DNA from 2 places in the Rhizobium sp. CG4 genome. Region 2 is predicted to be linked to the other one. Evidence: predicted binding sites of a transcription regulator. Region 2 holds the regulator's gene; the other holds the start of a gene.
The links. The regulator HrcA, encoded in region 2, represses chaperone genes, less so after heat shock. The targets are predictions, from matches to a motif close to GTTAGCACTCNCNNNNNGNGAGTGCTAAC.

Region 1: the regulator HrcA is predicted to act here: its motif matches at 12,717-12,745, upstream of groES (co-chaperone GroES).

Annotation. Positions count from the first base shown of each region.
Region 1 is NZ_JABAEG010000003.1:596,684-612,563, reverse strand. It holds gene HGO37_RS13105 (TldD/PmbA family protein) at 1-1,008, opposite strand, end outside; gene HGO37_RS13100 (patatin-like phospholipase family protein) at 1,137-2,048, opposite strand; gene rsmD (16S rRNA (guanine(966)-N(2))-methyltransferase RsmD) at 2,112-2,669, opposite strand; gene HGO37_RS13090 (pseudouridine synthase) at 2,650-4,749, opposite strand; gene HGO37_RS13085 (nucleoside deaminase) at 4,820-5,275, shown strand; gene HGO37_RS13080 (hypothetical protein) at 5,334-5,966, opposite strand; gene ileS (isoleucine--tRNA ligase) at 6,096-8,999, opposite strand; gene HGO37_RS13070 (bifunctional riboflavin kinase/FAD synthetase) at 9,331-10,311, opposite strand; gene HGO37_RS13065 (TIGR01459 family HAD-type hydrolase) at 10,328-11,176, opposite strand; gene chrA (chromate efflux transporter) at 11,282-12,634, opposite strand; gene groES (co-chaperone GroES) at 12,801-13,097, shown strand; gene groL (chaperonin GroEL) at 13,171-14,808, shown strand; gene HGO37_RS13045 (hypothetical protein) at 15,725-15,880, shown strand, end outside.
Region 2 is NZ_JABAEG010000003.1:39,865-55,744, reverse strand. It holds gene grpE (nucleotide exchange factor GrpE) at 30-680, opposite strand; gene hrcA (heat-inducible transcriptional repressor HrcA) at 800-1,891, opposite strand; gene rph (ribonuclease PH) at 2,078-2,794, shown strand; gene rdgB (RdgB/HAM1 family non-canonical purine NTP pyrophosphatase) at 2,809-3,453, shown strand; gene hemW (radical SAM family heme chaperone HemW) at 3,453-4,658, shown strand; gene HGO37_RS10490 (Rdx family protein) at 4,677-4,988, opposite strand; gene HGO37_RS10485 (DoxX family protein) at 5,119-5,568, shown strand; gene HGO37_RS10480 (type 1 glutamine amidotransferase) at 5,690-6,445, shown strand; gene HGO37_RS10475 (glycoside hydrolase family 25 protein) at 6,819-7,883, shown strand; gene HGO37_RS10470 (hypothetical protein) at 8,034-8,387, shown strand; gene lepA (translation elongation factor 4) at 8,523-10,361, opposite strand; gene HGO37_RS10460 (carbon-nitrogen hydrolase family protein) at 10,423-11,292, opposite strand; gene HGO37_RS10455 (GNAT family N-acetyltransferase) at 11,296-11,895, opposite strand; gene HGO37_RS10450 (ketosteroid isomerase-related protein) at 12,004-12,405, shown strand; gene HGO37_RS10445 (helix-turn-helix domain-containing protein) at 12,517-13,086, shown strand; gene HGO37_RS10440 (GNAT family N-acetyltransferase) at 13,159-13,677, shown strand; gene HGO37_RS10435 (alpha/beta hydrolase family protein) at 13,723-14,796, opposite strand; partial or broken gene HGO37_RS10430 (helix-turn-helix domain-containing protein) at 14,978-15,880, shown strand, end outside.

The DNA.
Region 1 (15,880 bases), 560 kb from region 2:
GCGCCCGTTGGTCTCGAAACCGCCAATTTCCTTGGCTGCCGATGTGGACAAGAACCAGTGCTTCAACACACCGTCCTCGATCATGACAAGACGTTCGCCCCGGACACCTTCACCATCGAATGGACGGGAAGACGAACCACGCACGATTTGCGGATCATCGGTAATAGACAGGCCGCTTTTCAGAACCTGCTGTCCCATCTTGTCACGCAAGAAGCTGGTCTTCCTGGCAACTGAAGCACCATTGATGGCACCGGCGATATGACCGACGAAACCACGCGCCACGCGTGGATCAAAGACAACGGTAACGTTTTTACCCGTATCGACCTGACGCGGGTTCAGGCGTTCAACCACCCGTTCACCGGCACGACGACCAATGTCCTGCGCACTGTCGAGATCGGAAAAATACAGGCGGCTGTCGAAATCATAGTCGCGCTCCATCTTCGTGCCTTCGCCAGCGATAACACTGACGGAACGGCTGAAACGGCTGCCCATGTAGCTTCCAGCAAACCCGTGCGAAGTGACAAGCACAAGACCACCCATGCCGGTAGAGGCGCCGGCGCCGGATGAATTGGAAACACCCTCCACTGCGAGAGCGGCCTCTTCCATGGCCAGGGCTGCTTCCTGCAAGGCAGCAGATGACACTTCGGTCGGATCGAAAAGATCAAGATCATCATATTGACCAGCAAGGTGTGCTTCGTCCGCCAGGCAGGCGAAGGGATCTTCTGGTGAAACCTTTGCCATGGCGACAGCACGCTCGGCCAAGGTTTTCAGGTCGAAGCCCGGATTGGCAGAAACACTTGCGACCCGGTTGCCGACAAAAACACGCAGGGCGAAATCATCGCTTTCCGAGGACTCGGTATTTTCAACCTTGCCAAGACGCACGCCAACAGAATGGGAGCGGGAACGAACTACAACAGCGTCGGCCTTATCCGCACCTGCCTGTTTTGCAAGGTCCACCAACTGGCTTGCGCGATCAATGAGAGCGGAGGAATTGATTTCAGAGGACATTATTTCGCCTTTCGTTACGCTCCATTTATTGACCGGTGCGCCTATCATCAAGGGTAAAGGGAGAACTGGGTCGCAAAATCAGGCAAAGAACTGAAGCTACTTTCAAAGCTCGCACAGATTTGACGGGATTAAATTCGCCCTTCCCGACGGCGATGGTACAATTCGATCTGCGTTTCGATCTGCCGTTTGAGATCGTCCTTCACGGACGCCGTTTCTGCCAGAACCTCTTCAGCTTTCATAAAATCCATGACGCGGAAACGGTTTACCGGTGGACGCAGGAAGATATGTGGCGGATTGAGCTTCAATTTTGCAGCAATGGCAGAATGCATCATCAACTGGCTTGCACCGAACAAGCTATCGATACGGCTGGGAATTGTGGTGCCGTCACCTTCCGGTCCGCCCACCACATCGACGCCGATCACAATATCGGCATCATCGAGAAGCGGTTCATAGGGAACGGGATTAAAGATACCGCCGTCGATCATCACCCGACCGTTAACCCGGACCGGCATGAACAGAGCCGGGATAGCTGATGATGCAGCAAGCGCCGTGCAAATGTCGCCCTCTGTTACCACAGCCTCGCACTGGCCGTAATAATCCGTCGTCACCACCTTCAACGGGGTTGGCAACTTGTCGAATGTCTTCGGAATCGCCTGGGGCAGCAGTGCATCAAGGATAAGTTCCAGATTAAACTGGCCGAGACGAAAACCATCGACGGGATGGCGCATGGTGGCGGGCCCGAGGCTCCACAGACGGTTTGCCACACTGCCTTTTTTGCCCATCAGGTCGATCGTATAATTGCGGATATCCGCGCCGGTCATTCCGGCGGCATAACCAGCACCAAAAATCGAGCCGATTGAGGCACCGGCCACGGCGACTGGCTTCAAGCCAAGCTCATCCAGGGCTTCGATGACGTTGATGTGACAGATGCCGCGCGCGCCACCGCCGCCGAGGGCAATGGCAAATCGTGGTTCGCTATGGGTAAGTGCTGGTTGCGAAGGTGTGTCCTGCATTTCGAGAGCGTCCTTCACAACAGCCATTACATTCCCTGTTTTCTCGTCAGAGTGAAGACATCTTCAGGGACATTGCGAACCGCATCATGATTACGGCTCGTAACGATAGAAATGCATCTTCGTATCGCCAAAGGTTCTCTGCTCCAGCGGCTTGAAGACGGGAGCAACACTGACCATGACGTCGCCACGCTCTTCGAGAATGGCCAGAGCGCCTGGCACCAACCAGCCGCCCTCATGCGCGGCAACAAAAGCCTTCTCACCCTGTCCCAGCCCATAGGGCGGGTCGGCAAAAAGCACATCGAAAGGTTCGATATTGTTGACGCTGCCAAGTTTGGTCGCATCCCGCCGCAGGATACGCGCCCGGCCGTGCAGGCCCAGCGCGTCGATATTTTCCCAGAGCAGACCACGGCCTTCAACGCCGTTTTCCACAAAAAGCGCAATACGACAGCCTCGGGACAATGCCTCAAGGCCGACGGCACCGGTGCCAGCAAACACATCGAGAATGCGCGTGCCATCCAGTGCTTCCGGATAGGCGTGGCTCAATATGTTGAACAGGCTTTCCCGGGTCCTATCGATTGTCGGGCGAATGCTGTTTGATTTTGGGGCCGCTAAACTACGGCCACGAAACTCACCGCCTACGATCCGCATTCCGTGTCATCCCTTTGCCACCTGAAGACTTGCCGCCGGGTCCCTTGCCAGGACCTTTGCCGCCGGGTTTGCCTCCAGACCCATTACCATCGAATTTGCCGCGTGCGCCGCCTTCGGAACGTTCACCGCGCGGTTTTCCAAAACCAGGTTTGCCGTCCGGACGTCCGCCGCCAGGTTTGCCACTGCGTGGCTTGTCACCAAATGGTCGCTCGCTGCGCTCGCCACGGGCCGGGCGATCACCAAACGGACGGTCACCGCGTGCCGGACGCTCAGAACGTTCGCCACGTTCAGCACGATCTCCGCGTGGCGGACGATCGCCATAAGGTTTATCGCCGCGTGGTGGGCGGTCACCGAAAGGTCTGTCGCCACGTGCTGGACGATCACCGTAAGGCTTATCACCACGTGGTGGACGGTCGCCAAAGGGTCTGTCGCCACGGGCTGGACGTTCGGAACGTTCCCCACGCTCCGGTCTGTCTCTAAAAGAACGCTCTTCGCGCGGGCGATCCCCAAACGAACGTTCGCCAGCGGGACGATCTCCACGTGGAGGCCGAGCACCGAACGGCTTGTCGCCACGGGCTGGTCGATCCGAGCGGTCGCCGAATGGTTTGTCACCCCGTGGCTTGTCACTGCGTGGGCGGTCACCGAATGACCGTTCGCCGCGTGGTCGGTCGCCACGCTCACCACGGCCACGGCCTTGTTCTTCGTCACGCGGTGGAGAATCGGAGCGAATCCACTCACCCTCTGCATCTGCATGGCGCACGACGCTACGGCGTGCTTCTTCCTGTGCAGATGGCTGCTTGAACAGGCTTTCAGCCTCAGCGCGCGCTGATGTCTTACGTGCCTTGCCATCGCGGGTCGGCTTTGCACCGGGTGCCATCCAGACATTGGCAGTACGGCTGCTGCCCAAAGCAGGACGGGATGGACGGCGATCGTCGCCTTCGTTTTCGTCGCGGCCTTTCGCGCCAAATTTCGAACCGGGCTTGGAACCAAATTTCCCGGCGGGCTTGTCAGAACGTTTTGTATCGAGGCGTCCTAGCGAACGTTCACGGTCGTCGCGCTTATCGCCGGATCTTGCTGGACGTGAATTGTCATCGCCGTCCGAGCGCTTTGCCCACTCACCCTTTGCAGGACGGGCAGCTGGTGCCTCATCGTCTTCTGCACCGGCATTGTCGTTATAAAGCGGCGCTTCGAAGTTGGCGCCAGCAGCTTCAATCAGGCGTGGACCCAACTGATCGCGCAACATGCGTCCACGAACTTCCACAACCTTGCCTTCCGGCAGGTCACCCAATTGGAAAGGACCGTAGGAGATACGGATCAGGCGGTTAACTTCCAGACCGAGCGCACCGAGAACGTTCTTGATTTCACGGTTCTTGCCTTCACGCAGACCCATGGTAATCCAGACATTGTGGCCCTGCTTGCGGTCCAGCGTCGCATCAATTGCGCCGTAGAGAACGCCGCCGACGGCAATGCCTTCCTTCAGCTTGTCCAGTTCTGCCTGATCGACCTCACCATGGGCCCGCACGCGGTAACGGCGCAGCCAGCCAGTGGTGGGCAGCTCCAGTACACGAGACAATCCACCGTCATTGGTCAGAAGAAGCAGACCTTCGGTATTGATGTCCAGGCGGCCGATCGACAGAACGCGCGGCAATTCTTCCGGCAGGTTGTCAAACACTGTCGGACGACCTTCAGGATCGAAATTGGTGGTCACCAGACCGGCAGGCTTGTGGTAGAGCCACAGGCGGGTGCGTTCTGCGCCACGGATCGGCACGCCATCCACTTCGATCTGATCGGCAAGTGTTGCATTCACGACCGGCGAATCAAGCTTGACGCCGTTCATTGAAACACGACCTTCCATGATCATGCGCTCGACATCACGTCGCGATGCGACCCCTGCCCGTGCCATGATCTTGGAAATGCGCTCCGGCTTGCCGACCGGCGCGTCTTCAGCTGCGACCTTTGCGGCGGCCGCCTTGTCATAGGACTGTTTTTTCGCCGCCGGCTTGCCTTCTGGCTTGCCAGGCTTGCGATCACGGTCAAATTTCTTGTCACCACCGCGCGTCGGCTTGTCTTTGAATGTCATTTGTTGTTTGCCTGTTGTTTGCCGTGTCCTATCAGGTCAAACGGCCGTGGTTAAGAGGAAATTGCAGACAATGGCGGAAACAATGCATTTCATGGACCTTGCCTTTGCGGCTGCGCAAGAGGCTGGAGAAAAGCAGGAAGTTCCTATTGGCGCTGTGGTCGTCCTCGATGGTTATGTTATTGGCAGTTCCGGAAACCGCACACGTGAACTAAATGATGTCACGGCACATGCCGAAATCATGGCGATCCGCATGGCATGTGAGGCATTGGGGCAGGAACGGCTAAGCGGCGCCGACCTGTATGTGACCCTTGAACCATGCACGATGTGCGCTGCCGCCATATCATTTGCACGTATTCGCAGACTGTATTACGGCGCCGAAGACCCCAAGGGCGGCGGCGTTGACAATGGTGTGCGTTTTTACCAGCAGCCGACCTGCCACCACGCACCCGATGTTTATTCCGGCATAGGCGAAACTTCGTCCGCGCAGCTGCTCAAAGATTTTTTCCAGAGCAAGCGAGAGGATTAAAACGCTGCGATCTCATGCCGTCGCGATAAGGGCAACGGCATGATACCTCAACCGGTCATTATTGGAATGGCATCCACCACTTGCTGCCCTGCTTGGCAGCTGCGGCCTCTTTCTTAAGGCGCTTGGCCTTTTTCTGTTCCGGTTCGCCCAGATCATTCAACTCTTCTTGTGAGGCTGAACGATAGCCGGTTGGCGGGTCTGTCAGGTATTTGCGCTGGCCGTTGACGGCGTTGCCGCCTGAGGCTTCCGCCTTGGCCTTACGGAATGCTTCCCACTTCTGGCTTTCGGTCATCTGGCCATTGGTGCCATTGCCTGCCAGGAGTGGCGAACGGTAGTTCGGGTTGTTCTTGTTGGCTTCCGCCTCTTCACGCAGGCGCTCGCGGGTTTCTTCCGGCGCTTCCACCCATTGCGGGTTGTTTTCGCGGCTGGCAAGAGACTGCTGCGGCTGGTTGAGCTGACGTGTGTTGGCGTTGGCAGGCACAACGAGACCCGGACGCGGCGTGTATTTCAGATTGCGATTTTCCTGATTGCCGGTCAGCGAAACCGACGAACCCAGATCTTCGACAAGCTGCTCCATGGAGGATTTGCCCGTGCCATAGGTCGGACTGCCGGTACATGCACTCAAGGCCAGGCAAGCGGTGAGAACACCTGCGATACCGCCGGACATGCGTAAACCTTGCATCATCTTCATCGAACCCTTCAAGCCAAGCCAGAACAAAAGACATAGCCAATTTCATTTGGCAATGCTGGGAAAATCCGGCCAATTTCAGGCAGGTTTACCGGATGAAGCACCAAAGTGCAATTCATCCGGTCATTTTCCTTAGTTTACTGCGGCCAATTCACGCAACGCTGCTGCATCACGCGCCGATACGTCAGGATATTCAGGATCGGAGCCGACATCAGCCGTAATCCGCCAGGACCGTGCGCACTTCTTGCCTTCGGCCAGCTTCTGCTCAACCGAAACCTTCTGTACTTCGTTCAGACGGAAGGCATCAGACGCACCCTCACCCGTCACCACCGAGATGGCAGAGGTGATGCAGATTTCTGCGAAATCCTGGCCTTCAAGTGCCTTTAGCAGTTCCGGATCTGCAATGTGCACAACCGGAGCGGCTTCCAGCGAAGAACCGATACGCTTTTCACGGCGCTCGATTTCAAGCGCGCCGGTGACAACCGTGCGAACCTTGCGGATCTTGTCCCACTTGGCGGCAAGCGCATCGTTTTTCCATTCACCCGGCACAGTTGGGAACTGCTCCAGATGAACCGATTCGCTTTGTGGATAACGCGAGAGCCACGCTTCTTCTGTGGTGAATGGCAGCATTGGCGCCAGCCAGCTCACCAGGCAATCGAACAGCTTGCGGATAACCGCAAGCGATGCACGACGCTTGAGCGAAGACGGAGCGTCGCAATAAAGCGTGTCCTTGCGAACGTCGAAATAGAATGCCGACAATTCAACATTCGAGAAATCGATCAGGGCACGGGCGATCTTCTTGAATTCGAAGGCGTCGTAACCTTCGCGGACAACCTTATCCAGCCCAGCCAGACGGTGCAGCATCAACTGCTCCAGTTCTGGCATGTCGGCATAGGCAATGTCTTCACCGGTGTCATGCGCGAGCGTACCAAGCATCCAGCGGATGGTGTTACGCAGCTTGCGATAGGCATCGATATTGGTTTGGATGATGGCCTTGCCGAGACGCTGGTCTTCCCAGTAGTCGGTCGTCATAACCCACAGACGCAGGATGTCAGCGCCGGATTCCTTCATGACGTCCTGCGGAGCGACAACGTTTCCAAGCGACTTGGACTGTTTGCGGCCCTGTTCGTCCATGGTGAAACCGTGGGTAACGACAGCCTTGTAAGGCGCACGGCCACGCGTTGCGCAGCTTTCCAGCAGCGACGAGTGGAACCAGCCGCGATGCTGGTCAGAACCTTCCAGATAAACATCGGCTGGCCATTTCAGGTCAGGGCGATCTTCCAGCGTGAAGGTGTGCGTGCAACCACTGTCGAACCACACGTCAAGGATATCCATGACCTGGTGCCACTTGGCATGATCGTGCTCGTCGCCGAGGAAACGATCCTTGGCGCCATCTGCAAACCATGCATCTGCACCCTCAACCTCGAACGCTTCAAGGATGCGGGCATTGACGGCGTCGTCCACCAGCACTTCGCCCTGCTCGTCTGCAAAAACAGCGATTGGAACGCCCCAGGCGCGCTGACGCGACAGCACCCAGTCAGGGCGGTTCTCGATCATTGCGCGCAGACGGTTTTGGCCGGACGCAGGCACAAAGCGGGTGTCGTCGATGGCCGAAAGCGAGCGCGAGCGCAGCGTGGTGCCGTCACCCAGTTCCTTGTCCATGTAGACAAACCATTGCGGCGTGTTGCGGAAGATAACCGGCTTCTTGGAGCGCCAGCTATGCGGGTAGCTGTGCTTCAGACGGCCGCGTGCAAACAGGTTATTGCCGGCGATCAGCGCCTTGATGACACGATCATTGGCATCACCCTTCTTGCCGTTATCGTCCATGACGCGTGCGGGACCGCCTTCAGCCGACGGACCGAAGCCCGGAGCATCCTCGGTGTAAAAACCGTCATCACCAACCGGGAACGGGATTTTGGGCGAGATGCCGCGCGCTTCCAGTTCGCGAACACTGGCCATCCACGCGTCAAAGTCTTCGCGACCATGGCTTGGTGCGGTGTGCACAAACCCCGTGCCGGCATCGTCAGTGACGTGATCGCCGTCCAGCAGCGGAACCGCAAAGTCGTAACCCAGGGATGCCAACGGATGGGCGCAGGTGACCGACGCCAACTCCTCCGCTGTGACACCACGCAGCAACTTGAACGTAACCTTGGCCTTGGCTGCAGCATCATCCGCCAGGCGGGTGGAGAAGATGAGCTTTTCGCCGGGCTGTGGTCCAAAATCATTGGTCGCCGTTTCAACTTCGTACAGGCCGTAAGGGAAACGCGACGAGAACGAGATCGCGCGGTTGCCTGGGATTGTCCAAGGCGTTGTCGTCCAGATGACAACAAAGTTGCCCTTCAGGTCAGCCGGGCCTTCGACAACCGGGAACTTCACCCAGATCATGTCGCTTTCGACATCAGCATATTCAACTTCGGCCTCAGCCAGAGCCGTGCGTTCGACAACCGACCACATGACCGGCTTGGAGCCGCGATAAAGCTGACCGCTTTTGGCGATCTTCAACAGTTCGCCAGCGATCCGCGCTTCCGCGTGGAAGTTCATGGTCGTGTAAGGGTTTTCAAAATCGCCTTCGATGCCGAGACGCTTGAATTCCTCCGACTGCTTCGCGATCCAGCCAGCTGCAAAATCACGGCACTCCTTGCGGAACTCGTTGATCGGAACTTCGTCCTTGTTCTTGCCCTTGGCGCGGTAGGCTTCTTCGATCTTCCATTCGATAGGCAGACCGTGGCAATCCCAGCCAGGAACATAGTTGCTGTCGAAACCGCGCATCTGGAACGAGCGCGTGATAACGTCCTTGAGGATTTTGTTGAGTGCGTGGCCGATGTGGATATTGCCATTGGCATAGGGAGGGCCATCATGCAGCACGAACTTCTCACGTCCTGCGGCCGAAGCACGAAGGCGCTTATACAGGCCCATTTCCTGCCAGCGCTTTACTGTTTCCGGCTCTTTTTGCGGCAAACCTGCACGCATCGGGAAGTCCGTCTGCGGCAAATAGAGCGTGGAGGAATAGTCTATTTTTTCTGCGGTGTCGTTCATAACCGTACCGTTACTGAGGCGCCCTCATGGGGTCGCGTCGTATTGATTTTGATAAACAAAAGCGGAAAGCGCCTCGACAAGCGCCAACATCCCGGACCTTCCGGCTGTTACAGCGGGCGGAAGGCCGGGCCAATAATTCGGGATATGAACGTCGACCGATATTGGAACATAGTGCCGGTTCTTTAAGGCGTTTCAGCCCGTTTGAAAAGAGAATAGATGGTGATAGCGCCTCAATAGCCCGCCACCCGCCAAAAAAATGCAACAAAATCGCCCTCCTGCCTTGCAATCAAGCATTGTCCGCTCGAATTTTCCGGCCGGATGGCAAGACTTGTCAAAAAGCGATTTTTGCATCCAGTTCGCCCAGCGGACGAATACCTGACAGAAGCGCCCTAGCCTCTTCTTCGTCGCGCTTGATCTGGGCGACAAGTGGCTCGAGCCCGTCAAACTTCAACTCATCGCGCAGATGACCAAAGAACGATACGGAACAGGTTTCGCCGTAGAGATCGCCCGAAAAATCGAACACAAATGTTTCCAGCAATGCGGCGCCATTTTCCGTGACGGTCGGGCGGTAACCGAAGCTCGCCACACCATCATGAAGCGTGCCATCGGCACGACGGAAGCGCACGGCGTAAATGCCGGGTTTCAGTGCAGTCTCCGGAGGAAGCGCCATATTGGCGGTTGGATACCCCAAGGTGCGGCCAAGTTGCTGGCCTTTGATAACCACTGCCTCAACCGTATAACGATAACCCAGAAGTCCGGCAGCGCCGACAACATCGCCCTGGGTCAGCAATGCCCGGACACGACTGGACGATACCACCTCTGCACCTTCATCCCGGAAGGCATCAATCAGCGCGACATCAAAACCGTAACGTTTGCCCGCTTCCATCAGGAATGCAGGCCCGCCTTCACGACCTTTGCCGAAATGAAAATCAAAACCTGTCACCACTGCACTGGCACCCAACCAGTCCGACAATATGGATTTGACGAACTCATCGGCAGAGCGCTGCGAAAAATCATGGTCGAACGGATATTCGATGACCGACTGGAAACCTTCGGCTTCCAGCAAACGCGCCTTGAGCGACGCAGGGCTCAGACGGAAAACAGGTTCATCCGGTTTGAAAATCGTGCGCGGATGCGGCTCAAACGTCAGCACCAGCGCAGGTACGCCACGCGACCTGGCCAATTCCAGTGCCCGCTCAAGCACAGCCCGGTGGCCGCGATGCACGCCATCGAAATTGCCGATGGCAATGACCCCACCGCGAAGATTTTCCGGCAGCGGCTCTTTTTTTTCGTTGCGATGAAATACTGTCATTTCCGCCAATTCCTGTTTACGCCAGACGTGGCATCCACCAGCCAGGCGCCGCACCCTGCCCCTTCAGATAGGCATTGAGCAATGCCTCATCCGTCTGGCCGTTCAGCGTATATTCCGCAGCGTGAATGCCACCGCTTATATAGAGCAATTGCAGGCCGTTCGAGAGGGCGCCCTTGACATCTGTCGGCATGCCGTCGCCGATTGCCAAGATCCGCTCCTGCGGAAACGGGCCACGAACCTCTTCGGCCGCAGCTAGGCACGCCTGATAGATTGGCGTGTGCGGCTTGCCAGCAATACGGACCTCGCCGCCAAGCTGCCCATAATAGGCAGCCATGGCACCTGCACATGGAATGATGCGCTCGCCGCGCTCAACCACCAGATCGGGGTTTGCACAGATCATTGGTACGGAGCGGGCAATAAAGCCCTTCAGCATATCGGTGTAGTCTTCAGGTGTTTCGGTTTCATCATCGAAGAAGCCGGTGCAGACAACCGATTCCGCGTCGGCTTCTGGTACAATTTCAACGTCCAGTCCGTCGAGCAACGGCAGGTCACGTTCCGGTCCGAGCAGGAAAACCTTGCTTGGGCCTTCGGCGATCAGTCCACGTGTCACGTCTCCTGAGGTGATGATGCGGTCATAGGCAGTATCGGGAATGCCGAGCACGCGCAGCTGAGCAATCACACCGGGCGCCGGGCGCGGAGAATTGGTAATCAGCACCACGGTCTTGCCCACCTTGCGCGCTTCTTCCAAGGCAACGGCCGCATCCGGAAATGCCGAAACGCCGTTGTGCAAAACACCCCATACATCAGACAGAATGACGTCGAACTGCTCGGTAATGTCGCCAAGAGTGGTTATGCGGTGGGCCATGAGTACTTTCCGGGTAAAAGACAATTGAGGCTGACATTGCAAAGCGCAACGTCGATGGCAAGAAAAAAAGCCACCGGATTGAAAGGCAAGTTGACGTTACGGCGGTTAACCGCCGACCCAGAGGCGGGCGAAACCGGCGGCGATGCACAACGCCAAAACCGGCACCATGCCAAGCTTGAAGCGAAACAGCATCAGTGTTGAGGCCACAAACAGTGCGAGCGCAACCGGATCCAGCGTGTTCCACACCGGCACCGACAGGTTGAGATTGATGACAGGGACGAGCGCCACACGCTCGACATCCCGAAACAGCACATGCAGGCCAAACCAGACAGAAAGATTGAGAATGACACCAACGACGGCAGCGGTGATTGCTGACAAGGCGGCAGAAAGCCTGCGGTTGTGGCGCGCACTTTCCATGTAAGGTGCACCAAGAAAAATGAAAATAAAGCTGGGCACGAAGGTTGCCCATGCCGCAACACTTGCCCCCATGACACCTGCCAAAAGCGGATCAAGCAGGCCGGGATTTCTGAACGCTGCGAGAAAACCGATGTATGACAGCACCAGCACCAGCGGACCAGGCGTCGCTTCCGAGAGGGCCAGACCATCAAGCATTTCACCTGCTGTCATCCAGCCGTGGGTTTCGACAGCAATCTGCGCCACATAGGCCAGCACCGCATAGGCACCGCCAAAGGTCACAACGGCCATCTTTGAGAAGAAGGTTTGCAATTGCGCCAGGGTTTCAGGTGCCGCAAAAATCCAGATCAAGGCAAAGGGGATTTGCCAGATAGCAAGACCACACAGCAGGCCGACCGCTCTTTTGTGCAAAGGCGGCACGTCGATCTTTGGCGCGCTTCCTAAAGAAGGCGATTGCTCACCAGCTGCACTGGAGGTCATGGCTCTTCGCGCCACAAACCAACCGACAGCACCGGCGATTAGGATCACCAACGGGAATGGCAGACCAAACAGAAACAGAGCAATGAATGCTGCGCCAGCGATATACATAAGAGACCGACTGACAAGGGCACGTTTTGCCACCCGCAGCAGTGCTTCAATGACGATGGCGAGAACGCCAGCTTTCAGACCTGACAACAATGCTGGCAGCCAGTGGGTATCCTGATAAAGCGCGTAAGCTGCCGCGAGCGCCACGATGACGATAAAGCCAGGCACAATAAAAAGTGTTCCGGCAATGATGCCACCGCGCCTGCCATGTAAAAGCCAACCGCAATAGGTGGCAAGTTGTTGTGCTTCTGGACCGGGCAGCAGCATGCAATAATTCAAAGCATGTAGAAACCGCTCCTCAGAGATCCAGCGGCGTTCATCAACCAAGATACGGTGCATCATGCCGATCTGACCGGCCGGACCGCCAAAGCTAAGCAGGCCGATCCGGGCAAAGGTCGCAGTCAACTCAAAAAATGAGGGGCGGGTAGTCGGAATGTCGGGGCGCAAAAAATCTGTCATGCAGACGCAGTAACCATTTTACATGAAATTTTTCCGACAGGCCGTCCTTGACTCGTACAGGTAGCCTGCTTATCTCCGTCTCGCTGGCACTCACATACAGGGAGTGCTAACACTATCCAGATGGATCACAAGATCCATGAATGTCATTTGATCGAGGGATTAGACAATGGCAAGCACAACTTTCCGCCCGCTTCACGACCGCGTTGTCGTTCGTCGCGTTGAGTCCGAAGCAAAGACCAAGGGCGGCATCATCATTCCTGATACCGCTAAGGAAAAGCCACAGGAAGGCGAAATCGTCGCCGTCGGTTCCGGCGCTCGTGACGAGTCCGGCAAGGTCGTCGCTCTCGACGTCAAGGCTGGCGACCGCGTTCTGTTCGGCAAGTGGTCCGGCACCGAAGTCAAGCTCGACGGTGAAGACCTTCTGATCATGAAGGAATCCGACATCATGGGTATCATCGGCTAATCTGCCGAACCCGTCGTTTCCTTAAATTTTAAGCCGGACACCGTCCGGCAATTCGAAACCAGGAGTTTTGAAAATGGCAGCTAAAGAAGTAAAATTCGGCCGCAGCGCACGCGAAAAGATGCTGCGCGGCGTAGATATTCTTGCAGACGCAGTGAAGGTAACTCTCGGCCCTAAGGGTCGTAACGTTGTTATCGACAAGTCCTTCGGCGCACCGCGCATCACCAAGGACGGCGTTTCGGTCGCCAAGGAAATCGAACTGGAAGACAAGTTCGAGAACATGGGCGCACAGCTCGTTCGCGAAGTTGCATCCAAGACCAACGACATTGCAGGTGACGGCACCACGACCGCTACCGTTCTGGCGCAGGCCATCGTTCGCGAAGGCGCAAAGGCCGTTGCAGCTGGCATGAACCCAATGGACCTGAAGCGCGGTATCGACCTCGCTGTTGCAGAAGTCGTCAAGGACCTGCAGGCAAAGGCAAAGAAGATCAACACGTCCGAAGAAGTTGCACAGGTCGGCACGATCTCTGCAAACGGCGAACGTCAGATCGGTCTCGACATTGCTGAAGCAATGCAGAAGGTTGGCAACGAAGGTGTTATCACCGTTGAAGAAGCCAAGACTGCTGAAACCGAACTCGAAGTCGTTGAAGGCATGCAGTTCGACCGCGGTTACCTGTCTCCTTACTTCGTAACCAACCCAGAAAAGATGATTGCGGATCTCGAAGACGCATACATCCTTCTCCACGAAAAGAAGCTTTCGAACCTGCAGGCTATGCTGCCAGTTCTCGAAGCTGTTGTTCAGACCGGCAAGCCACTCGTCATCATCGCTGAAGACGTAGAAGGCGAAGCTCTTGCTACGCTCGTCGTCAACAAGCTGCGTGGCGGCCTGAAGATCGCTGCTGTTAAGGCTCCTGGCTTCGGCGACCGCCGCAAGGCCATGCTCGAAGACATCGCCATCCTGACCGGTGGTACAGTGATCTCCGAAGACCTCGGCATCAAGCTCGAAAACGTTACGCTCGACATGCTCGGCAAGGCGAAGAAGGTTTCGATCTCCAAGGAAAACACAACGATCGTAGACGGCTCCGGCCAGAAGTCCGACATCGAAGGCCGCGTTGCCCAGATCAAGGCTCAGATCGAAGAAACTTCTTCTGACTACGACCGCGAAAAGCTGCAGGAACGTCTTGCCAAGCTCGCTGGCGGCGTTGCCGTTATCCGCGTTGGCGGTTCGACAGAAGTTGAAGTTAAGGAAAAGAAGGACCGCATCGACGACGCTCTCAACGCGACGCGCGCTGCTGTTCAGGAAGGTATCGTACCAGGCGGCGGCGTTGCCCTGCTGCGTTCCTCCACGAAGATCACTGTCAAGGGCGAGAACGACGATCAGGAAGCTGGCGTCAACATCGTTCGCCGCGCTCTGCAGGCTCTGGTTCGCCAGATCGCTGAAAACGCTGGTGACGAAGCATCTATCGTTGTTGGCAAGATCCTCGACAAGAACGAAGACAACTACGGCTACAACGCTCAGACCGGTGAATACGGCGACCTGATCGCACTCGGCATCGTTGACCCTGTCAAGGTTGTTCGTACAGCTCTGCAGAACGCAGCTTCGGTTGCTTCGCTGCTGATCACCACTGAAGCCATGATTGCTGAACTGCCGAAGAAAGACGCTCCTGCAATGCCAGGCGGCGGCATGGGCGGCATGGGCGGTATGGACTTCTAATCAGTCCTACTCGTTTCGTATACGAAAGGGCGATCTTCGGATCGCCCTTTTTTGTTTGCGCCAATACTATTCTTGTAACGTTAATGCGCGCGGTTAAGCAAAACGGTCAGCACACAGGTCTTATCGGTTTTGCCAATCTAAATGTGAGATTGGGCCTTTCGCGCCCCCGGCGCCTTCACAACGTGCGCATCCTTCACAGTTTTGCCTCAGATCTCAGCAAAACAGTTTTGACGGCAGTCACTATTTTATGTTTCAAATGCCGTTTGCAACAAATTAGAAATACAAAATTATCTAATATGAATCATTATGGGACAGCATTGATGTTAGAAAATACTTGTCGCGGTGGAAAAATAGAGTATGAGGACTTTCTTCTTCCGTCCCTGAGCTTACCGGATGGTAGATGCTGACAGACGAACACCCTTGAAAACCTAGCAAATTGTCGTATTTTCGAGTTATCGCGGAAAAAACATAGTATGTGATGTTTTTTAGCAAAAATGCATTGCCGTTTAAAAAAAAGAAACTATAAATCCTGCGCGAATAGCAGATATTTACAACTCTAAGATAAAATTTCAGAGCGCGTCTAAAACGAAAAGCATTTATCAAGACTCGCCGACATTCGTATGAGTGAATACTTTGCGCATTCGCAATATTCACGATTTCAGGTTTCTCATGATGAGCAACCAGCATCGCAATGCCACATGCTTCAGCGAAAAACGCAATCTGAAGTGTGTCACGCGCAAGTGTACCGGAACTTTGCGATAACGATACGTAAAACAACAGCTTAAACTACGCCAGCAAATCGGGGTCATCGCGACGTGTTTGAGTATGGGAATTGTTAAAGTGCCATTTTGCATTCCAATATCGTCAGGTACGAGAGACCAGCGAATGCATTCCGGCATAAAATTCGGGGACTACTGTGTTTAAGATTTCGCGAAACAACAATGCCGAATTTTCCCCTTCATGGAGCCACGAGGACCATGGAATTTTTTCGCAGCTCTGCGTTTCGGAGAAATGGACCGGCAACCTGTCAAACGGCATCATTGAACTTGGCAGCCTGTCGTCGTCACTTCAT
Region 2 (15,880 bases):
TAAAAGTTTCAAACGAGGGTGATCAGAGATCACGCATCTTTTTCATTCAGGCTGCCAGTACCTGGCTCAGCCCCTGCTGCGGCTTCACCCTTTGGGCCACCCTTGGCAACACCGACCATGGCAGGACGCAGAACACGGTCACCAATGGTGAAGCCTGCCTGAACGACCTGAACAACCGTATTGTTGGGAACCGCAGGGTTTGGAATTTCAAACATCGCCTGGTGGAAGTTCGGGTCGAACTTTTCACCTTCCGCTTCGATCTTGCGAACACCGTGGCGTTCAAGGGTCGAAAGCATCGAACGCTCGGTCATTTCAACGCCTTCGATAAGACCTGCAATGCCGGCTTCAGCATTTTCCTTCAACTCGGCAGGAATTGCTTCGAGCGCGCGACGAAGATTATCTGATACGGCCAGCATATCGCGGGCAAAACCAGCCACCGAATAAGCCTTGGCATCCTTCACATCGCGTTCTGTGCGGCGACGCAGGTTGTCCATTTCAGCAGCAAGGCGCAGGAACTTGTCGCGCAGGTCGTTGTTTTCCGCCTTTAGCGCCTCGGAAGGATCAGGTGTTTCTTCGACAGGCGCGAAATTTTCATCAACCGTAGCGTCCGCTACAGTTTCTTCATATGCCGTTTCCGCTTGCTTTGCGTCAGATCCGGTCTTGTTCGTGTCGTCGGTCATGACGGTCTCCAGATTAAATTTTGATGTTGCGCCCGATATCGATGTTTGACGGGCAAAAATCAAGGCTTAGCCGCCATTCGGTGCGCAAAGAACTGTCAGTTGAGGAATATGGCAGCTAACTATAGCGGTTTTCGCGATAACCGCCCCATCAACTGTGCCGTATAATCGACCATCGGCACAATACGGGAATAGTTTAGCCTTGTCGGCCCGATAACGCCAACAGCACCAACAATGCGATTGTCATCATCACGGTAAGGCGCGACGATCAGCGATGAACCGGACAGAGAAAACAACTTGTTTTCCGCCCCGATAAAAATACGTACCCCCGGCCCGCTTTCAGCCAGGTCGAGAATTTCAATCAGATTGTCCTTGCGCTCCAGATCGTCAAACAGCAGGCGCAGGCGATCCATATCTTCTTCGCTGCCAAGCCCTTCCAGCAGATTGGAGCGTCCCCGAACAATAAGACGGCCGGGTTTACCCTCTTCGCTATCGCCGGCCCAAACGGCCAGACCACGTTCCACCAGATCCTGCGCCAATGTACCAAGTTCGGTCTGCACCTGTAATTTCAGCGCATTCAGTTCACTTCGCAGTTCATCCAGTGTCTGCCCGGACAAGTGGGCATTGATAAAATTGGCAGCCTCCGTCAACTGCGAAGATGTGATGCCGGCCGGCAGATCAATGATACGGTTTTCCACCTGATTGTGTTCACCGACCAGAATGGCGAGTGCTTTGAACGGCTCAAGCCGGATGAACTCGACATGTTTGATGACCACATCGTTTTTGGTGGTTATGACTAGCCCAGCGCCCCGCGACATGCCCGACAGGGTCTGGCTGGCCTGCGTCATCATTCCCTGCAGGGGTTGTTCGCGATTGGACAGTGGCGCGATATTCCGATCGATATTGGCGCGTTCGTCATCAGACAAGTTTCCGACCTGCATGAAGGCATCGACAAAAAACCTTAGGCCCGAATGTGTCGGCAGGCGGCCCGCACTGATATGCGGCGAATAAATAAGTCCGAGCTCCTCCAGATCGCTCATCACATTGCGAACGGAGGCAGGTGAAAGCGACATGGGCAAAAGCCGCGACAGGTTACGCGACCCGAGCGGCTCTCCCGTCTCGAGATAACTTTCTACGATACGGCGGAAGATTTCGCGCGAACGTTCGTCGAGCGACGCGAATTGATCCTGTGCTATCGGAATGGAAAAACCCATATTGACCGTCATCTCTGTCGATTGCCTGAGACCATCAACTATAATCACTGATCGACCTTCGGCAAAACGGAAATTCCACTTCCCAAGATCGGTTTTGCGGCGCAAAACCGGGATAGATGGGCCAGAGCCTTCCAATTGCTTGGGAAAGGCACTAGAAGGCTCCGACCAATTCAAGAGGAGTCCGTCATGCGGCCGTCAGGCAGAAAAACAGACCAGATGCGCAAGGTTTCATTCGAGCGCAATTTTTCCAAGCACGCCGAGGGCTCCTGTCTCGTCAAGTTTGGCGATACGCATGTACTTTGCACTGCGAGCCTGGAAGAAAAGACCCCACCATGGCTGCGCAACAGCGGCAAGGGCTGGGTGACTGCTGAATATGGCATGCTGCCGCGCTCTACCCATGAACGCATGAAGCGCGAAGCTGCATCCGGCAAGCAGGGTGGACGCACACAGGAAATCCAGCGCCTTATTGGCCGTTCCTTGCGCGCTGTCGTTGACCTGCAGGCGCTGGGCGAACGCCAGATCAGCATCGACTGCGACGTCATTCAGGCCGACGGCGGTACCCGTACCGCTTCCATTACTGGCGCATGGATTGCCCTTCATGACTGCCTGAAATGGATGGAAAGCCGCAACATGCTGAAGGTCGAAAAGGTTCTCAAAGACCATATCGCTGCCATTTCCTGCGGCATTTTCGCAAACCAGCCAGTTATCGATCTCGATTATCTTGAAGATTCGTCTGCTGAAACGGACGCAAACTTCGTCATTACCGGTTCCGGCGGTATCGTTGAAATCCAGGGCACTGCCGAAGGCGCACCGTTTAGCGAGCAGGAATTCCTGACGCTGCTCGGTCTTGCCAAGACAGGCTGCGCCGAACTGGTTTCCCTGCAAAAGCAGGCAATCGCCTGAGATCCGGATAAGACATGCGTAAACTCGACACCCGCACCATCGTCGTTGCCAGCCACAACAAGGGCAAGATTGCCGAAATTGCCGAGCTGATCGGTCCGTTCGGTTTTTTGGCAAAGTCGGCGGCAGAACTGAACTTCGAAGAGCCGGATGAAACCGGCACGACTTTCGAGGAAAATGCTGCGATCAAGGCGCTGGCCTCGGCGAAGGCTTCCGGTCTTCCAGCTCTGTCCGATGACTCCGGTCTGGTGATTGATGCGCTCGACGGCGCCCCCGGCGTTTACACCGCCAATTGGGCAGAAACCGCCGATGGTACGCGCGATTTCGCCATGGCCATGGAAAAGGTTGAAAAGGCGCTTGCTGACAAAGGTGTGACAGATCCAAAGGATCGTGCTGCCCGCTTCGTCAGTGTTTTGTGCCTTGCTTGGCCTGATGGTCACACGGAAATGTTCCGTGGCGAGATCGAAGGAACTGTTGTGTGGCCGCCACGCGGCACGGCAGGTTTCGGTTACGATCCGGTGTTCCAACCGAAAGGTTTTGACACGACGTTCGGTGAAATGCCGTCTGAACAGAAACATGGCTGGAAGCCAGGCGACGCGACTGCACTTTCGCACCGTGCCCGCGCCTTCAAGCTTTTTGTTGAAAGCTGCCTCGAAGCATGATGACCAGCGCCGGGAGCGGTACTCTATCTGCACCCGGTGCTACTCTATTGCCTGATACCGGGGAACCCGGTTTCGGAATATATGTGCATTGGCCATTTTGCGCGGCCAAATGTCCTTACTGCGATTTCAATAGTCATGTCCGCCACAAGCCGGTCGATCAGGAGCGTTTTACAGCTGCGTTTCTGAAGGAAATGCAGACCATGCGCACGCTTGGTGGCCCTAAGGTTGTCAGCAGCATCTTTATGGGTGGCGGCACGCCATCACTCATGGAGCCTTCGACCGTCGGCGCCATTCTTGATGGCATCGCCAAATACTGGCATGTGCCCGACGGGATTGAAATCACTATGGAAGCCAACCCGTCCAGCGTCGAGGCTGAACGCTTCCGCGGCTACAGGGCCGCGGGCGTCAATCGCGTGTCGATGGGCGTTCAGGCTCTCAACGATCGGGATCTGAAGTTTCTGGGACGTCTGCATGACGTCGCGGATGCGCTGAAAGCCATCAAGCTGGCGCGCGAGATTTTCCCACGCATGTCGTTTGACCTGATCTATGCCCGTCCCAATCAGACGGTGGAAGAGTGGGAAAAGGAACTGGCCGAAGCAATTTCCTACGCGGTGGACCATCTGTCGCTTTATCAGCTGACAATCGAAGAAGGCACAGCCTTTTACGGGCTGCACAAGGCCGGAAAACTGATTGTGCCGGATGGGGAGCATTCTGCCGTGCTTTACGAGGCAACGCAGGAGATTACCGCCCGTCACGGCATGCCGGCCTATGAAGTTTCCAATCATGCCCGCCCCGGCGCTGAAAGCCGCCATAACCTGACCTATTGGCGTTATGGTGACTATGCTGGCATTGGTCCCGGCGCGCACGGACGCCTTTCGCAAAGCAAGGTGAAACTGGCGACCGCCACAGAGCGCAACCCGGAAGCGTGGCTTGAACTGGTTGAGCGGCAAGGCCACGGCATGATCGATCAGGAAATGCTGGGTTATGACGAGCAGGCAGACGAATTGCTGCTGATGGGCCTGCGCTTACGCGAAGGGATCGATCTGGTGCGCTGGCAGTCGCTGTCCGGGCGCGAACTGGACCCGGACCGCGAAGATTTCCTCATTCAGCATGGTTTCGTCGAGCGTCTCGGCAATTCGCGCATTCGCTGCACGCCGTCAGGTATGTTGATCCTCGACAGCGTGGTTGCAGACCTCGCTTCGTGAGGTCATACATTCCGCAAGTCAGGTATCCAGCCCCTCATCGGCTTTCCGATCCGTATGGCCAAGATCACGTTCGGGATCGATCACGTCACGAATACGCTGCTTTAGATCTTTGGGTCCGGGAAACCCGCCATCTCGCTTGCGCTCCCAGATAAGAGTGTCATTTACCGTGATCTCAAAACGGCCACCGGTCGAGGGAACGAGTGCAACTTCGCGGAGGTCCTGACCAAAGGTTTGCAGCAATTCCTGCGCCATCCAGCCGGACCGCAGCAGCCAATTGCACTGTGTGCAATAGACGATGGCAACACGGGGTTTGGCGGTCGTATCGTTCACGGGCTTCTCCATCATCAAATCTCGTTCACGGAAATATTAACAAAAATAATCATGTTTTGACACGATGCTTGATTGTCTTCACGTCATACAGCTTTAGAGAAAACACCATGTTCAATTCATGGAGTTTCTTATGACGAATAAAATTCAATCATCGCAGCGTCTCATCGTTCCGGCTATCGCACCCGTCTATAACAGCACCCATCAAATCGTTGAAACCATTCTGCGTGTTGCTGCCGGTGTTCTTCTTGTGACGCATGGCTACGGCAAGATCATGGACCCCTTTCGCGCCGTTGGCATGGTGGAAAGCCTTGGTTTTTACCCCGGCGTGTTCTGGTCACCTTTGCTGGCCGCGACAGAGTTTTTCGGCGGCATTCTGATTGCCATTGGTCTTTTCACGCGTCCTGCGGCTTTTGCCGCAACTATCGTTTTGCTTGTGACCGTTTACTTCCACGGCATCGTCAAAGCCGAGGGCTTGGCGGGCAGTGAGAAGTCGATCCTGTGGGCCGCTATCTTCCTGTTCTTTGCAGTGCGTGGCGGCAACAGCCACTCCGTGGATGCCAAGCTGAAAAAAGTGTTCTGATCTTTCTGACGCGCACAGAAAAATAGCTTCGACCAAAGGTGGCCAGCGCTGCCTTTGGTCTTGTCAAGCGACCAGTCGCATGGTCAATTTAGCGCGCTAAATTCGCTTACAGGTAGACTTCATGCGCGTCGCAATCATTGAGAACATGGCAGGTACACCCCACGGACAAGTGGGCGCCGCCCTGGCCGAGGTTAACGCCGAGCTTGACGTGATCAGCGTTTATCTCGGCGAGGCTGTGCCTGACAATGCAGACAGTCACGATGCGCTTGTGGTGTTCGGCGGCGAACAAAGCGCCGTGGACGACGAAAAATATCCCTACCTGCCCAGACTTGCTAAATTGATGCGTGACTTTACCGAAGCGGATAAGCCGGTTCTCGGTATCTGTCTCGGCAGCCAGTTGTTGGCGCGTGCCCATGGCGGCGAAAACCTGCTGAAGGTGACGCGTGAATTTGGCTGGGAAAATATAGAGGTCAACGAAGAAGGCCGACAGGATCCAGTGTTTTCCAGTGTTGGCGATAACTTCCGTATTTTCCAGTGGCACTATGACAGCTTTACATTGCCACATGATGCGGTGCGGCTAGCCTCCAATGGCGCAGCAATCAATCAGGCTTTCCGGATTGGCCGCGCCTCCTACGGTACCCAGTTTCACTTCGAGGCAGACACCTCGGTGGTTGAGGGTTGGCGCAGCAATTTTGCCGACAGCATTGAAACGATTTCACCGGGCTGGCTGGCCGGTTATGCCGACCAGAAGGCACAAAACGGCACACAGGCTGACGTGGCGGGACTTGCCCTGGCCCGCGCCTGGGTAAAGCTGATCGAGCAGAATGACAACACCACGCAAAAGCAGGATCAGCAACCGGTTCTCGCCGGCTCGTAACGCTCAAAAACCGCGGTTCCGGCCTTATTGTCATTTTTTCAGCAAGCTTTGCGTGTGGTTGACAAGGCCTTAACGGCGTTCACCCACATTCATCAATCCTGCCACATTTCGCGGGCCTGAATTTCAAGTCTCTAAAAATGAATGGTTTTTACCATGTGGTCTCGCCACATTTCCTAACAGATCATCATGGTTGGCAGGTTCGGTTTCCGCTGAATGCGGCGCCGAAACCTCGGAAAATAGCCGTTTTACGGCCATAAACACATTCTGGTCGGACGCAATTTAATCTTTCTTGATAATTGTTCTTTAATCCTAGCAGAACGTTAGCGAGGAGGCTTTTCTCGTATTTTCTGTTTTGTTTTGAGTACGGATTCCCATGCGTTCATCTGTTGTGCCAGCATTGCTCCTTGCCTGCCTGACAATGTCCGGCTGTACATCCAGTTCTGGGCCAGAGAGCATCATGACAGGTGTTTCCTCTCCGTCCAGAGAAGTCACCAGCTCTGTAACTCCGACATCCGGCCCCATTCCTTCGGCAACAGTTGGCGCCGCACAGGCCTCCGGCTCGAATGAGCATCAGGAACTGCTGGCATGGGGCGGTCCCGTGCCGGAAGAACCTCAGGCATTTTCCGTTGTCGCGCCAAACGTTGGCATGCCGGTTCCCGACCAGCGCCCGGTCACGATGGCGATGGCAGCAAGCCCGGCGATCATGGCAGGCCCACAGGTACGCTCTCGGATCTATAGCCGCCAGTTCCGTGACGCTAAGCCGATCAATTTCGGCAAGGTTACGCCTAATCATTACGCCGTGCACGGCGTCGACGTTTCGCGCTGGCAGGCCAATATCGATTGGCAAAAGCTGCGCACACAAGGCGCAAACTTTGCCTATATCAAAGCAACCGATGGCGGCGACCATCTTGACCCGATGTTCAAGACCAATTGGAGGCTGGCCAAGGAAGCAGGTATTCGTCGCGGTGCTTACCACTTCTTCTACTGGTGCCGCCCGGCCAGCCATCAGGCCGAATGGTTCATTCGCAACGTGCCGCGGGACCCGGATGCCCTGCCGCCGGTGATCGACGTTGAATACAACGGTGAGTCCAGTTGCAAGATGCGTCTTCCACGCGCCAAGGTTCTGGAAAAGATGCAGGTGTTTATGGACATGCTGGAACGCCATTACGGCCAGCGTCCGGTTATCTACACCGCACCTGACTTCTACAAGGATCACCTGTCCGGCGAATTCCTCAACTATCCATTCTGGCTTCGTGCCGTTGCCCAGCATCCTTCCAAGGTTTATCCGGGCCGCAAGTGGGTGTTCTGGCAGTATTCCGGTTCGGGCCTGTCACAAGGCGTGTCCGGCAAGATCGATCTGAATGTGTTCAACGGCAGCATCGAAGACTGGCATCGCTGGGTCGCCAGATCCGGCCCGGCTCGCACCGCCAGCCGCTAGGGTTACCATTAAGACAAACTAAAAGCGCCGTGGATAGCCCCGGCGCTTTTGTCATTTATGGCCAACGTTCCTCATGTTTTTAACCCTTGTTGACCGCAACTGGAACTCTTTTGCCGATCACGCGTTCTTGATCCAGAAGGAGGAAGTAACATGACGTATGATCCAAATGACAGAAATCCTGAACTTCGCCCACGGCCGGATTTGAATCCAAATGTGCCACCGCATATTGATCCAAATCTGGCACCGCCAGCACGCTCATCATCATCATGGGTTCCGTTCGGCGCTCTGATTGTGCTCATTCTGGCGGGTGTATTTATCTGGTCGCAGATGGGTGGTCCAACAACGGACCCAACAACAACATCGTCAACGACCACACCGCCAGCCGCAACGGAGCAGGCTCCCGCAGTTCAGCCTATGGCACCAACAACGCCAGCTGAGCCGCCAGCCAACAATGCTGCGCCTGCTGCCCCAGCAACGGGTGGTGGCACATCGACCACCCCATAACCTAACGGTTACCGGGAGGAGCGAGAGCTGTCCGTCTTTCGAGGCGGGCAGTTTTCTTTTTACAGACTGTCTATTCGGAACAAAAAAGGGAGGCGTTCACCTCCCTTTTTTGTTGTGGATTTTGATGTGTAACGCTTAGTCGTCGCTCATCTTCAGGGCAGCAATGAACGCTTCCTGCGGAATATCAACCTTGCCGAACTGACGCATGCGCTTTTTGCCTTCCTTCTGCTTGTCCAGAAGTTTGCGCTTACGGGTGGCGTCACCACCATAGCACTTGGCTGTCACGTCCTTGCGCATGGCTGAAATCGTTTCACGGGCGATGACGTTTCCGCCAATAGCCGCCTGGATCGGGATCTTGAACATGTGGCGAGGGATAAGATCCTTCAGCTTTTCGCACATGTCGCGACCGCGCTTTTCGGCAGCGGTACGGTGCACCAGCATAGAAAGCGCATCCACCGGTTCGCCGTTGACCATGATCGACATCTTGACGAGGTTGCCTTCACGATAACCATCCAGATGGTAATCGAAGGACGCATATCCCTTGGAGATGGATTTCAAGCGGTCGTAGAAGTCGAACACAACTTCGTTCAGCGGCAATTCATAGGTAATCATCGCACGCTTACCGACATAGGTGAGTTCGGTCTGGACGCCGCGGCGATCCTGACAGAGCTTCAAAATGCCACCAAGATAATCGTCCGGCGTCAGAATGGTCGCCTTGATCCATGGTTCACGAATTTCGGCAATCTTCACCACATCCGGCATATCAGCCGGGTTGTGCAGCTCGCGCTCGGAGCCATCGGTCATCGTCAACTGGTAGACCACCGAAGGTGCAGTCGCGATCAGATCGAGATCGAACTCACGTTCGAGGCGCTCCTGAATAATTTCAAGGTGCAGAAGACCAAGGAAACCGCAGCGGAAACCGAAACCGAGAGCGGCGGACGATTCCATTTCAAACGAGAACGACGCATCGTTGAGGCGCAACTTGCCCATGGCGGCACGCAGGTCTTCGAAATCTGCCGCATCGACCGGGAACAGTCCGCAGAAAACCACTGGCTGCGCGGGTTTGAAGCCCGGAAGTGCCTTTTCAGTCGGGCGCTTATCTTCAGTGATGGTATCGCCAACGCGCGTATCCGCCACTTCCTTGATCGAGCCGGTGATGAAACCGATTTCGCCCGGGCCGAGGCTATCGACAGCGACCATCTTGGGTGTGAGAACGCCGACGCGCTCCACCTGATATTTTGCATCCGTGCCCATCATGCGGATGGTTTGACCCTTGCTCAAAACGCCATCGAGCACGCGCACCAGAACCATGACGCCTAGATAGGTGTCGTACCAGCTATCGACGAGAAGCGCCTTCAGCGGGCCCTTTTCACCAAGCTCACTCTTCGGTGGAGGCAGCTGATGGACGATGGCTTCCAGCACGTCTGGAATACCAAGGCCGGTCTTGGCCGAGATCAAAACAGCTTGGCTGGCATCAATGCCAATGACTTCCTCGATCTGTTCCTTGATACGATCCGGCTCTGCAGCGGGCAGATCGATCTTGTTCAGAACGGTAACGAGCTCGTGGTTGTTATCGATCGCCTGATAGACGTTGGCCAGCGTCTGGGCTTCTACGCCCTGCGATGCATCCACCACCAGTAGCGAGCCTTCGCAGGCAGACAGAGAGCGCGAGACTTCATAGGCAAAGTCGACGTGGCCGGGGGTGTCGATAAGATTGAGAACATAGGTCTCACCATTGTTGGCCTTATAGTGCAGACGCACGGTCTGGGCCTTGATGGTAATGCCGCGTTCGCGCTCGATATCCATATTGTCGAGCACCTGCTCGGACATATCGCGTTCGGCAAGACCACCGGTCGACTGGATCAACCGGTCGGCCAATGTCGATTTGCCATGGTCGATATGGGCAACGATCGAGAAGTTGCGGATATGGTCAAGCGGGATGCGGTTCGGATTTGTGCTCATGCCCCGGGCTATAGCAGGGGCTTCGATAGTCGAAAAGTGGGAATTCGTTAAAAGGCCACTAAATATGGACCTTTCATACGTCAAATTGCTCCGGCCAGTCACGGCGGGTGGCCACCTGCCCGTCGGTTCGCAGTTTTGCGACGGCGCCGAGATCGATGTCAGTGATCAGCCAATGGCTATCGACCACATTGTCGCTTTCGCTTTCTGCCACAATGCCCGAAGGCGGCATGCCGTAGTCAGAGGGAACGTAGAGAGCCGCGCGGCCACGATTTTCATCAACCGCTGGTGACCAAGGTGCTTCACCCGCTGTTGGGGAGGACAGTACGGCATACTGATTTTCCAGCGCGCGGGCCTGCGCGCCGATGCGCACCCGGAATGCACCGGCCAGCGTGTCAGTGCAGCTGGGTGCTAGAACTAACTCTACACCCAGTTCCGCCAGCTTGCGGCCAAGCATCGGGAATTCGTTATCGTAACAAATCAGAATGCCGAGTTTGCCAACCGGCGTGTCAAAGGCCTTAAGCCCCTCGACACCGGCGGCAATGTTCCATTTTTCCCGCTCAAACCGGGTCATGATCTGCTTGTCCTGATACCCGATCAACCCGTTCGGTCCAAACAGCCAAGCACGGTTGCGATATTTGCCATCTGGGTTCTTGACCGGCGCGCTACCCGGCTGAAACACGATGCCATGGCTGCGTGCCAGTTCTTCACATAGTTCCAGCCAAGCCGGTAGCAGGGGCTGCAGGGCATCGATGGACTTGTGCAGATCGGAACGGATATCAGCCGGCAGCAGGCCAGTCAGTGTTAGCGCAGAATATTCCGGCAGAAGCGCAAGTTCGGCACCGGTCTCTGCCGCTTGTCGTACCAAAGCGCTTAAATGTGCAACGTAATCTTCCCAGCTTTCGATGAGTTCAATGGCGTATTGGCAAGCGGCAAGTCTGGTCATGAATTACGCCTCGATCTTTCGCATCCAGAAGGAAAGGGTTTTCGGGCTTTTTGCCGTTTCATCCAGATCCTGCCAGGTGAATGTGGTGCTCAGTTCCGGCTTGTGGACGTAACCGCGATTTTCCCAGAAACTGTTGAGTGGTTTGTAGTCTGTGGGCCGTCTTGGATGATCCAGCGGACGCTCCACCGCACAGAAGGTGCAATAGTCAAAACCGCCAAGCCGTTTTGCCTGCGCTTCTCGCTCTTCAAAAAACCGAACACCAGCGCCCTGCCCGCGATATTGCGGCAGAAGCACGCTCTCGCCGAAATAGAAGATCCGATCAGGATTATAACCGGCTGCGATGAAAGGCTTTTTCACCTCATTAGTTTCTGACGCCATTGGAATTCCCGTCGACATACCAACGACTTTGCCGTCATTCAGCGCCAGCACCACAACGGCACCTTGCGAATTGGCATAGGTGGCCAGATATTCCCGCTCATGTTCAATCGTGCCGTCATACAGATAGGGGAATTCCCGGAAAACACCGATACGCAAACGGGCGAGGTCATCAAAATAAGGTGCAATATCGGCACCGGATGCGGATTTGATTTCGAGTGCTTTCATGTCAGTTGAGATACTTTCCGATATACAGCATTTTCACCTTGGTTGTGCCCGGTTATATCGTGACGACCAAAGTGAGCCAAGTTCTGTTGCAGACCCATGGAGATAAAGATGACAGCAGCCGCCACCATCCACGCCTATTACGATGCTTTCAACCGTCAGGACATGGATGCCTTCCTGGCCCTGCTCGACGAAAACGTGGTTCACGACATTAATCAGGGTGAGCGCCAGACCGGCAAGGCGGTGTTTGCGAAGTTCATGGATCACATGAACCGTTGCTACAAGGAAACCCTGACCGACATGGTGATTATGGCCAGCGAAGACGGCAAACGCGCGTCTGCAGAATTTGTCGTCAACGGTGAATATCTGGTGACCGATGAAGGTCTTCCAGAGGCCAATGGACAGAAATACGTGCTTCCAGCGGGTGCCTTTTTTGAATTAAAGGACGGCAAAGTTAGCCGGGTAACAAACTACTATAATCTGAATGACTGGATCGCTCAGGTCGGCGCATAAGACTATCAAGAACGACGAACCTACTTTCACGCAGGTTCGTCACTTTTCGAATATTCCACTATAATACCCATTGACTCCACTATAAGAGAATGCAATTCTCTGATCATGGACATGGAAAACGACATTCTCGAAAAATCGATCGGCGAGCGGGTCCGCACGTTGCGTGCTGAAAACGATATGACGCTCGACCAGCTCAGTCTTGCTTCGGGCGTCAGCCGGGCGATGATCTCGCGTATTGAACGCGGCGAGGCGAGCCCTACCGCCTCGCTCCTGGCCCGGATTTGCGCCGCACTTGGCCTTTCGCTGTCAGACTTTTTTGCTGAAGACGAGACAGTCACTCCAATCGTCCGCAAGGCAGAACAGAAAATCTGGCAGGATCCGGAAACCGGATATCTACGCCGCGCCATTTCACCGCCGCGCGTCGGCTCGGATGTCGATATTGTTGAGGTGGAGTTTCCAGCTGGCGCAAAAGTCAGTTTTCCACCGCACTCTGCTTCGCATGGCATGACCCAACATGTCTGGCTGCTGCAAGGCACGCTGGAAATGACGACACAACAGGATGTCTATCTCCTTTCGCCGGGCGATTGCCTGTTCATGCCGGTTGGCGAAGGCCACGTTTTTCACAATCCGGGTGAGCGGCCCGCCCGCTACTGCGTCGTTTTGGACCGGCGAGCCCGCTGACACGCCGATAAAACACATCACAAATTTCTCAATGACAGTCCCTCATCGATTTACGTTTACCGGCAGGTACCTATGGCAACGATCCGAATTTTAGATGCAGCAGATACATTAAATGCCCTGCCTCACCTGTGCGAGGTTTTGTCGGATTGCGTCAATGACGGGGCATCGGTTGGTTTCATGCTGCCCTTCACTCCGCAAGACGGGGCAGACTTCTGGCGGAATGTGGCTGCCGGCGTCGATACCGGTGACATCATTCATGTCGTCGCGGAGGTTGACGGCGTTGTTGTCGGAACCGTTCAGATCGGTCTGGCATCCAAACCGAACCAGCCGCATCGTGGTGACCTGATGAAACTGCTCATTCATCGTTCGCAACGCGGACAAGGACTTTCTCGTCTGCTGATGGATGCGGTGGAAGCAGAAGCTACCAAACGCGGGCGCACGCTTCTCGTTCTTGATACGGCAACCGGTAGCGATGCTGAAGCAATCTATCCACGGTTCGGCTGGCAACGGGTAGGCGTTATCCCCGATTACGCTCTGTTCCCCGATGGCCGGTATTGCAGCACGACGATCTTTTACAAACGCATCGCGTGATAAAACGCCGGGTTTTCCCGGCGTTTTGTTTTACTGACATTTGGTTCAATGGCCGTATTTCAGGGTGCGGGTGAAGCTATCGACAATGGTTTTAATGAGTTCCTGATGAATCTCAGCGCGGTCCCGCAGACCGGCATCGCTGCAAATGGGGTCCAACTCACCAATGGATTCAAGAAAAGCATTGGCGTCCTTTTTGCAAACCGGCAGAAAGCTGAAATGGTCGGCACCGCCGAGCCGAACATAATTTGCCGAGGAGATCTGATGCGACAGCTCATCCGCTTTGACGGCAACCGGAACCTTGCCCTCATCGCCGAGATTGATGAAAGTCAGTGGGATTGTCACGTCCTTGATGCTTTCGGGCTGGATGACCGTTGCCAGAGCGGGATCAACAAGAACCGTCGCCTTTATGCGCGGGTCCCTGTTGGATTGCTCAAACCGTCCCTTGTCGACGGTGCGCAAATCAAGCTTCGGCACGGATACCGCTTCGTCATTCACATAACCGCGCCCACCGGCAAACCAGCGGCAATCCATCATGTCTGAATGGTCTTCACAATAACGCACAAACGAATCAAGATCGGCACGCAAACCGGAAATTTCCATGGCCGCCGCACCGCCCAGCGAAAAACCCAAGACACCTACACTGCTCTGGCTGATGGAAGACACCCAGGCCTTGTCGGTGGTCAGGCTTGTGACAAGGTTTGAGAGGTCTTGCGTACGCTCCCAGATTTTTGGTGTGTCCTGTGGTGTAGAATAACCGCTCGTGGTGCCGGGATGGTTGGTGCCAGCCACGATAAAACCGGCCTCAGCCAGTTTCACCGCAATCCATGCCATGCCTTCGACCCTTGAACCTGAGCCATGAGACAACAGGACGAGCGGAAACAGGCCGGTTTTGATGGTGGCATTCTTGAAAGCCTGTGAACCTTCAAAAATCCTGGTATCGCTAACCAGTGTTTTTTCGCCGTCCCCCGCTGACGGGTACCACACCGTCACCTCGAGATTGCTGTTCCGCTGTGGGGAAAAAACATTGATGTCGCGCACACCGACCTGCTCTGCTGAAAAGGCACCCGAGCCAGCCGTGCAGGCCATAAGAAGGGCCACGATGAGAAGTTGAAACCGCATAAAAAACCTCGTTGAGTTGGATGAACGATGGCTCATGCTGGCAAAAATCAGGTATTTAGCGACCTTAATCACGATCAAGGTCGTACCGGAACGCGATCTGGTCCATTCATTGAATACTCAACCGAAGCAATCGGCTTGTGCTGCGCTTTCGCGCATAACTTCGTTCCGCAAGGCCTTTAACGTGCTGTTTATTCCCCTGCCCTTTGTCGTTGCCCTGTTGCTCAGTATCACCTTGATCGCATTGTTCAGGGCCCGTGAAAAAAAAGCCAACCGACCATTTCTGGCGCTGATCGGCCTTTGTGTGCTGCAATCGATTTCAGTCGGAGTGCGCTGGGGTTATGGTGTCGAGGACGTGCGTTATGTCTTGCCTATTATTGCCGGATGCCTGCCGCCGCTTGTCTATGCCAGCTTCCGCAGCCTGATGAATGACCAACCTGCCACCCGCAACTTTACCCTGACCGGTATCGTCGTTTCTCCGCTGATCATTCTGTTGCTGATGCTCGTCTATCCGCTGGCGATCGACTTTGCGCTGATTACTCTGTTTGTCGGTTATGCGGTTGCCATCATTGCGCTAGGTCGTTCAGGTCCTGACGGGTTGGACGAGGCGCGTTTTGCGAGTGTAGTGCCTGCCCACCGCGCGCTCTACATCGCCGCGGGCGCGCTGTGCCTGTCTGCCTGCTTTGACTTTCTGGTGCTCCTGGACTTCGAGTGGACACGCGGTGCCAATGTCGCCGCCATCGTCAGCAATGCCAATCTTCTAGGCCTTTTCTTGATCGGTCTGACGGCGTCGGTTGCAGAAGGCAGCAAGGTCGAGCCGGAGGCTGGCACAGAGGCGCTCAGCGACACGCCTATTCCACCTTCCACTGAAGACCGTGAAGTGATGGAGCGGCTGGAGCATATCATGCAAAAGGACAGGCTGTACCGCGATGAGAATCTCAATCTCACACGGCTGTCGCGCCGACTTGGCCTACCCAGCCGACAGATTTCCAATGCCATAAACCGGTCTGCCAATATGAACGTATCGCAATACGTCAATCAGCTGCGTATCCGGGAAGCCTGCCGTCTTCTGGAAGAAACCGAGCAA